2 regions of the Ferrovibrio xuzhouensis genome follow, and region 1 is predicted to be linked to the other one. Evidence: riboswitches for the same ligand, from Rfam matches in the RefSeq annotation. Region 1 holds a riboswitch; the other holds the start of a gene.

What was found. Region 1 has a riboswitch for cobalamin ahead of ACFOOQ_RS01395 (energy-coupling factor ABC transporter permease). Riboswitches for the same ligand answer to the same signal wherever they lie in the genome.
Region 2: it holds a riboswitch for cobalamin, as region 1 does, so the genes downstream of both, cobW (cobalamin biosynthesis protein CobW) here and ACFOOQ_RS01395 (energy-coupling factor ABC transporter permease) in region 1, are expected to answer to the same signal.

Annotation. Positions count from the first base shown of each region.
Region 1 is NZ_JBHRYJ010000001.1:286,869-291,277, forward strand. Features, by position in the region: gene ACFOOQ_RS01380 (DUF1428 domain-containing protein) at 1-34, shown strand, start outside; gene ACFOOQ_RS01385 (LysR family transcriptional regulator) at 101-952, opposite strand; gene ACFOOQ_RS01390 (tautomerase family protein) at 1,076-1,471, shown strand; gene ACFOOQ_RS01395 (energy-coupling factor ABC transporter permease) at 1,553-2,236, opposite strand; cobalamin riboswitch at 2,290-2,526, opposite strand; gene ACFOOQ_RS01400 (acyl-CoA dehydrogenase family protein) at 2,585-3,715, opposite strand; gene ACFOOQ_RS01405 (acyl-CoA dehydrogenase family protein) at 3,748-4,409, opposite strand, start outside.
Region 2 is NZ_JBHRYJ010000001.1:1,900,795-1,905,203, reverse strand. Features, by position in the region: gene ACFOOQ_RS09475 (sulfite exporter TauE/SafE family protein) at 1-345, opposite strand, end outside; gene ACFOOQ_RS09470 (HupE/UreJ family protein) at 338-967, opposite strand; cobalamin riboswitch at 1,093-1,344, shown strand; gene cobW (cobalamin biosynthesis protein CobW) at 1,453-2,505, shown strand; gene cobN (cobaltochelatase subunit CobN) at 2,552-4,409, shown strand, end outside.

The sequences.
Region 1 (4,409 bases):
GGGCTATGGCGGCTTCAAGGTGATCGTGGAGTAGACCGAATTTCCCTCAGGTGCGGCTGCGCAGGCGCGCCTGTGCAATACTCGTTCCTCAGGTCGCCCCTCAGGCCGCCGTCGAGCGAATCGCCGCGACGAAGGTCTTGAGCGACTGTCGCGCCGCCGGCTCGGAGAGGCTGGCGTAGAGCACGAGATCGCGTGGCGGCAGCATCGGCAGGCCAAGAACCGGGCCGACATCGGCCGAGCCCGGCGGGGCGACCCGCCGGCTGAACACGGCAATGGCGAGCCCGGCCGAAACCGCAGCGGCAACGGTGCCGACCCCGCCGCCGACGAAGACTTCGGTCCAGGCGATTCCGGCGGCGTCGAGCGCCGCCACACCCATGCTGCGCATGTTGCAGGACTCGGCCTGCGCGGCGAGCGGTAACGGATCGCCCGCGCGATGCGCGAAATCACGCGCCGCCATCCAGCCGAACGCCTCGGTGAGCAGCACCTCGCCATCGCGCCGCCCGGCATCATGCCCCAACACGATCGCAGCATCGAGCGCGCCATCATCGAAGGCGACCAGGATGTCGCGCGAACTGCCGACGCGCACCTCGAGCAGGAGGCCCGGCTCGACGCGCTTGACCCGTTGCAGCAGCAGCGGCAGTTCGGCGCCGACCGCATGGTCGCTGATGCCAACGACGAGCCGCCGCCGCACGCTGGCGAAGGCATCGAGGGCCTCGCCATGGGCCGCAATCAGCATGCGCGCCCGTTCGAGGAAGATCTGGCCGGCGGCCGTCAGCCGCACCCGCCGGGGCGTCCGCTCCAACAAGCGCCGGCCGAGCCCGTCCTCAAGGCGTTTGATCCTGAGGCTGACCGCAGACTGCGTCGACTCCATCGCCTCGGCCGCGCGGGTGAAGCTGGCAAGGTCGGCAACGAGGACAAAAGCCTGGACGGCTTCGATATCCAGCGCCTTCATGGTCGCCAATCATGATTGTTGAAAATCATTGAAATATGATTCCATATGATTTTCGAATGGTCAATGCCACGCTACCGTCCTAGTCAGCGATCCTCGGGATCGCCCGATCAGGAGAACCGCACCATGCCCCTCACCCGTGTTTCGCTGCGCCGTGGCAAGCCCGCCGCCTATCGCCAGGCCATTCTCGATGGCCTCTACGAAGCCATGCGCGAGACCTTCAATGTGCCCGAGGACGACCATTTCATGCTGGTCACCGAGCATGACGCGGTCGATTTCTGGTGCAGCCCCACCTATCTCGGGGTGGCGCGCAGCGACGATCTCGTCGTCATCCAGTTGACCGCCAACAACACGCGCAGCCTCGCGCAGAAGAAGGCGCTGTACCGGCGCATCACCGAAAAGCTCGCCGCCAAGCCCGGGATTCGTCCGGAGGATGTCTTCATCAATCTGGTCGAGACGCTGCCCGAGAACTGGTCCATGGGCCATGGCCTCGCGCAGTACGCCCCCGAGGAGGTGGCCTGACCAGGCCATGACGCCCGCCCCTCAAAAGCAAACCGGCCGGTGGGGACCACCGGCCGGCGCTTTACGAAAGAACCGCTGCCCTCAGGCGGCGGCGTGATGCAGCCGGCGGGTCAGCAGCAGATGCCGGCCCGGCCGCACCAGCGCCTTGGCGATGGCCAGCACGCCGAGATCGGCCAGCGGCTCGACGATGATCACCGTCATATAGGCGGCGCCGAAGCTGCCGATCGCGGCGAGGTTCTGCGCGGTGAAGCCATGGCCGTAGAGCGCCCAGAAGGCGACCCAGGCGACGATGCCGCCCTGGTAGGCGGTCGACAGGGTCAGCGCCTGCCGGTAGGTCACGTCCACATAGGCGGTGCCGGCCGGAATGATGCGCCGTGCCAGCAGGCTGACGGCGAACAGCGGCACCAGCAGGGTGGTGACGTTGATGCCGTATTGCGGCAGGTCGAAGGGTGCGAAGAACAGGCCCTGCAGCAGCAGGCCGGCAGCAAGGCCGATCGAGGCCGCCCCGGCGCCGAAGATCAGGAACAGCGTCGAGCCGAGGATCAGATGCACCTCGGAGACGCCGACCGGATAATGCGGCAGCACCTCGAAAAAGCTGAACACGAGTGCCGTACTCGCCACGCTGCGCAGCGCCAGCGCCGCCGCGCCGCCGTCCTGGCGGATGGTCTGGCGGGCCATGCGGGCGGCGAGCCCGCAAGCGCCGGCCGCCGTGGCATAGCTGAGGATGATCTTGGCGCCATCGACGACGCCGGGTTCGATATGCATGACAGGCTCCTTCTCCGCACCCACCGTGCGGCTGGCTGATAAGCGGCGCGGTCCGGCGCCGGCGGTCGATGGCAGGTCTCCTGGCTTGCGGCTGGCCGCTCCGCCCCGCCTTCCCGGCCCGCCGCTTTCGCTCGGGGCCAGTGGCAAATGGGGCATCGCTCGCCGCATACAGTTGCGGGGGCAGCCACGGCATCGGTGCGGTCTGCATAACGGGCGACCGCGCCCTACCGTGTTCCCTTTTAACCCGCCGACTCCATGAAGCCGGCGGGACCATCGACGGTCAGTGTGGGGCAGAAACCGGCCCGCGACAAGCGGGCCGGTATGCAGGCGGCCTCAGGCGGCGTTGCCCTAGGCGGCATTACTCAGCGCGGCGAAACGGCGCTGGTGATACTCGGCATTGCCGAAGCAGGTATCGATCATCATCAGGCGCTTCATGTAATGGCCGACATCCAACTCGTCGGTCATGCCCATGCCGCCGTGCAGCTGGATCGCCTGCTGCCCGACGAACTTGCCGGACTTGCCGATCTGCACTTTCGCCGCCGCCGCCGCCTTCGCCCGCTCGGCCGGCTCGGCATCGGCCTTCAGCGAGGCCAGCATGGCCAGCGAGCGCGAAGCTTCCACCTGCATCATCATGTCGACCAGGCGGTGCTGGATGACCTGGAAGTCGCCGATGGCGCGGCCGAACTGCTTGCGGGTCTTGACATAGGCCAGGGTCGTGTCGTGCAGCGCCTGCATGGCGCCGACGGCTTCGGCGGCCAGATAGGCCATCGCGCGGTCGATCGCGGCTTCCGCCGGAACCAGCCCGCCGGCCGGGTCGCCGAGCGCCACCGCCGCCGCCTTGTCGAAGGTGATATCGGCGGCGCGACGGTTGTCGACCGTGCGGTAATCCTGCCGGCTGACGCCCCTGTCTTTCGCATCGACCACGAAGAGGCCGAGGCCGGCCTTGTCGGCGGCGGCACCGGCGCTGCGCGCCAGCACGATCAGGTGGTCGGCGCTCGGCGCGTCCCACACCACGATCTTCCTGCCGCTGAGTACCCAGTCGCTGCCGCTCTTCTCGGCATTGGTCTTCACTTCGTTGAGCACGAAGCGGCTGCCGTGCTCGGCATGGGCGAAGGCCCATTTCGTCTTGCCTTCGGCAATCGCCGGCAGCCAGTCGTTTTTCTGCGCGTCGCTGCCGGCGGCGCCGATCAGTCCGGCACCGAGGATCACGGTGGAGAAGAACGGCTCGGCCACCATATGCTTGCCGAAGCGTTCGCCGATCAGCATGGTCTCGACCGCGCCGCCGCCAAGCCCACCGAAATCTTCCGGCAGCGCCACGGCGAGCCAGCCGAGCTCCGCCATGAAGGCCCAGTTCTCGGCCCTGTAGCCGAGGTCGGTCTTCACCAGCTTGCGCCAGCGTTCGAAGTCGTATTCCTTGCGCAGCCAGTTCTCCACGCTGTCGGCCAGCAGGGTCTGCTCCTCGGAAAGCTGGAAATCCATCCCTTCACATCCTCTTTTTCTGTGTCGTCAGGTTACAGGCCCAGCACCATCTTGGCGATGATGTTGCGCTGGATCTCGTTGGAGCCGCCATAAATCGTGGTGGCGCGGTTGTAGAGAAATGCCTCCATGCGGCCCTGCGCATAATCCGGGCCGACCGGCGGCTGGTTCGAGCCATCGGGCCAGTGTTCATAAGACTTGGGTTCGTAGGGCGCGGCATAATAACCGAGCGCCTCGACGGCCAGTTCGGTGATCGCCTGCTGGATTTCCGAGCCGCGGATTTTCAGCATGCTGGCCTCGGCGCCCGGCCCCTTGCCGCCCTGCTCGGCCGCCAACATGCGCAGGTTGGTGTATTCCAACGCCAGCAGGTCGATCTCGACCGCCGCCATGCGGTCGCGGAAGGCCGGCTCCTCGATCAGCGGCACGCCCAGGCTCTGCTCGGCGCGGGCGATCTCCTTCAGCCGCTTCAGGCGCTGCTTGGAAGTGGCGACCTCGGCGATGCCGGTGCGTTCGTTGCCGAGCAGGAACTTGGCATAGGTCCAGCCCTTGCCTTCCTGGCCGATCAGGTTGGCGCGCGGCACGCGGACGTTGTCGAGGAAGACCTCGTTGACGCCGTGGCCCTCGTCGATCGAGATGATCGGCCGCACGGTGATGCCGGGCGATTTCATGTCGATCAGCAGGAAGGAAATGCCCTCCT
Region 2 (4,409 bases), 1.6 Mb from region 1:
CAGGATCACCAGGCAGATCGCCCAGCGCATCAGGTCGGCATCGACCAGCACCAGCAGGGCGACACCGACCGGCACCGCCAGCACGGCGCCGGCGGCCAGCGGCAGCACTTCGCGCCAGACGCACTGCCGCAGCGCGGCGGGCAGCATGGTCAGCGCAGCGATGTCATCGGCGACGAACAGCCAGACGGCAGCCAGTCTCGGTTCATAGAGCAGGCTGGCGATCGGCATGAACACCATGCCGCTGCCAAAGCCGGAAAAACCGCGCACCAGACCGGCCAGCGCCGCGGCGCCGACAACGACCCAGTAACGCGGATCGGCGAAAAGGCCGAGCAGCGCCTCAGCCAACGAGCAGGACGAGGCCGGCTGCCGCCACGCCGGCACCGGCGACGCGGGTCAGCACCGGCAGGGCGGCGCGCTGCGCCAGCCGCGCCAGCGCAATGCCGCCGGCATGCAGCAGGGCGGTCGCCGCCACCATGCCGGCGCCGAAGCTGAGCGCCGCCGCGGTCTCCGGCATCTCGGCGCCATGGGCATGGCCGTGGAACAGCGCGGCCGCGGTGGTGAACAGCATGGCGACCCACAGCGGCGGCCGGAACGAGAAGGCGACGACGAGACCGAGCGCCAGCACCGAAACGGCGATGCCGAGCTCGACGCCGGGCAGCGCGAGGCCGAGATAGCCGCCGAGGAAACCCAGCGCCATCGGCAGCACGAAGCTGAGCGGCAGCAGCCACAGCGCGCGGGTGTTACCCTTCGCGGCGAGCTGGATCGCCCACAGGCCGACCGCCACCATCGCCAGCATGTGGTCGAGGCCGCCGAAGGGATGGCTGAAGCCGGTGCCGAAACCGGCGCCGGAATCGACGCCGACATGGGCAAAGGCGGGCGCCGCCAGCAATGCCAGAACAGCGGACAGGGCCGGAATCCGGCCGGACTTCACAAACTTGCCGAACTTCACAAACTTGCTGGGGAACATGGCAAACCCTCTCTACGCTGCGTGATGATGTCAGCCCACCTGCCTGCATTTGTGCCGAACACGGCGGCATTTGGCAAGCCAAGCCGACCGGCAGGCTTGCCGGTTTGACAAGCCAGTTTGGCCGGCTTACGGTCCGCCGCGATGGTTCGCCCCGTCTGTTACACGTCGTGTCATGGCCGGGGCGATGAAAAGGGAACGCGGTGCGGAGCATGAGGACCTCATTCTCCAAGGCCGCGGCAGCCCCCGCTACGGTAGGCGGCGAGCGACGCGCAGCAGGCCACTGGATTTTCCGCCGGGTTTCCGGCCGGCGATCCGGGAAGGTGCGCGATCCGCGACGACCCGCAAGCCCGGAGACCTGCCATCAGTACAGTCGGAGCGGGACCATCGGACGGGGTGTGCCGGTGTCTGGTCGTCAGCAACTGCGGCAACCGCCGTGGCCGCCGGCGGCATTCCGTGACGGCGCAGGCAACCACAGGCGCTGACCCATGACCCTCTCGCAGAACACCCCGGTCCGCAAAATTCCCGCCACCGTGATCACCGGCTTTCTCGGCGCCGGCAAGACCACGCTGATCCGCCACCTGCTGGGCAACGCCAGGGGCCGCCGGCTGGCGCTGATCGTCAACGAATTCGGCGAGGTCGGCATCGACGGCGAGCTGCTGAAGGCCTGCGGCAGCCCCGACTGCACGGATGACGACATCGTCGAGCTGGCCAACGGCTGCCTGTGCTGCACGGTCGCCGACGATTTCCTGCCGACTTTGCAGAAGCTGCTCGACCGCGCCGATCCGCCCGACCATATTGTCATCGAGACCTCCGGCCTCGCGCTGCCCAAGCCGCTGGTGCAGGCCTTTGCCTGGCCCGGCATCAGGAACCGCACCACGGTGGACGGCGTGATCGCCGTGGTCGACGGCGCCGCCGTCGCCGAAGGGCGCTTTGCCGATGACGAGGCGGCGCTGGCCGCCCAGCGCGCCGCCGATCCCAATCTCGACCATGACAATCCGCTGGAGGAACTGTTCGAGGACCAGCTCGCCTGCGCCGACCTCGTCCTGCTGAACAAGGCCGATCTGCTCGATGATGCCGCCACCCTCCGCGTGCAGACCGATGTCGCCGCGCATCTGCGGCCCGGCGTCAAGACCATGCTGCTGCAGCATGGCGCCATCGATGCTGCCGTGCTGCTCGGCCTGCAGGCCGCCGCCGAGGACGACATCGCCGCCCGCCGCTCGCATCATGACAGCGAGGATGGCGAACACGACCATGACGATTTTGCCAGTTTCGCGGTCAGCCTGCCCGAGCAGGCCGATCCCCAGGCCCTGCTCAATCGGCTGGCGCCGGTGATCGCCCAGCATGATATCCTCCGCGTGAAGGGCTTTGCGGCGGTGGCCGGCAAGACCATGCGGCTGGTGCTGCAGGGCGTCGGCGCACGGCTGAGCCATTATTACGACCGCGACTGGCAGCCCGGCGAAAACCGCGGCACGCGGCTGGTGGTAATCGGCCGGGCCGGCCTCGACGAGGCGGCGATCCGCGCCGCCCTCGCTGCCTGACCGGCAGCGCGACGGACGGCAACGCGGCAAACGGGGGACAAAGCGGGTGCATCTGCTCAAGGCCATACCGGGCGGCACGGCAACGGCGGACGGCGCCGTCGACCTGAAGCAGTCGCCCGGCGATATCGTGGTCCTGAGTGCCGCCGACAGTGAGCTGGCCTGCCTGAGCACCGCCTGCGCCGCACTACCGGCGGATTTCCCGACCGTGCGGCTCGCCAACCTGCTGCAGCTCGGCCATCCCTATTCGGTCGATCTCTATGTCGACAGCGTGATCGCGCAGGCCAGGCTGGTGATCGTCCGCCTGCTCGGCGGCCAGAGCTACTGGCCCTATGGCGTCGAGCGGCTCAGCGACATCTGCCGCAGCAGGGGCATCCGGCTCGCCTTCCTGCCCGGCGACCGCCAGCCCGATCCCGGCCTCGACGGCTATTCGACGGTCGATGACGACGCCAGCGCCGCCCTGTTCAGCTATTTCCGCGAAGGCGGGCTGGCCAACCTGACCGAGGCGCTGAAATTCGCCGCCACGCTGATCGGCCACGACTGCGCAGTGGCGCCGGCGCGGCCGCTGCCGCCGGCCGGCATCTACTGGCCGGGCCAGGCCAACCCCGATCTTGAGCACATGCGGCTGCTGTGGGGCCAGCCGCGCCCTGTCGCCGCCATCGTCTTCTACCGCGCGCAGATGCAGGCCGGCGATGTCGCGCCGGTGGCGGCGCTGGCCGCGGCGCTGACCGAAGCCGGCCTCAACCCGCTGCCGGTCTTCGTCACCAGCCTGAAGGACCGGCTGTCGGCCGACATCGTCGCCAGCCTGCTCGACCTCGCGCCGCCCGACGTGATCCTCAATGCGACCAGCTTTGCCGTCGGTTCGCCGGCGCAGGACGGCACGCGCAGCGAGACCGACGATCCGCTCGGGCAATGCGACTGTCCGGTGCTGCAGGTGGTCTTCGCCAGCAATCCGCGGGAACAGTGGCAGGACGGCAGCCGCGGCCTGTCGGCGCGCGATCTCGCCATCAGCGTCGCCCTGCCGGAGATCGATGGCCGCATCATGACCCGCGCCGTCGCCTTCAAGGCCGAGGCCGAATTCGACGCCCGCACCGAATGCAGCATCGTGCGTCTGGCCGCCGATCCGGGCCGCGCGCGCTTCGTCGCCCAGCTCGCCGCCCGCTGGTCCAACCTCGCCCGCAAGGCACCAGGCGAACGCCGTGTCGGCCTGGTGCTGGCCAATTATCCGAACCGTGACGGCCGCATCGGCAACGGCGTCGGGCTGGATACGCCGGAAAGCGCCGTGCGCATCCTGCGTGCCATGAAGGATGCCGGCTACGACCTGAACGCCATCCCGGTCAGCGGCAATCGCCTGATCGAGGCTTTGCAGGCCGGCGTCACCAACGACCTTGCCGCCAGCGCGCTGCGCCAGGTGCGCGCGCTCTACCCGATCGACGCCTACCGCGAGGCTTTCGCCCGGCTGCCGGCCGCTGTGCAGCAGGCGGTGACCGGGCGCTGGGGCGACCCCGCGCAGGATCCGCAGCTGCGGCGCGGCGACGACGACGGTCAACCGGCCGGCTTCGCCCTGCCGGTGCTGCTGCTCGGTCATGTCGCAGTGCTGATCCAGCCGGCACGCGGCTATAACATCGACCCGGTGCGCAGCTACCACGATCCCGACCTGTTACCGCCGCATCACTATTTCGCCGCCTATTTCTGGCTGCGCGACCGCTTCCGCGCCGATGCGGTGATCCATTGCGGCAAGCACGGCAATCTCGAATGGCTGCCGGGCAAGGCGCTGGCGTTGTCGGAAGCCTGCATCCCGGAAGCGGTGCTCGGGCCGCTGCCGCAGCTTTATCCCTTCATCGTCAACGATCCAGGCGAAGGTACCCAGGCCAAGCGCCGCACCGCCGCGGTCATCCTCGATCACC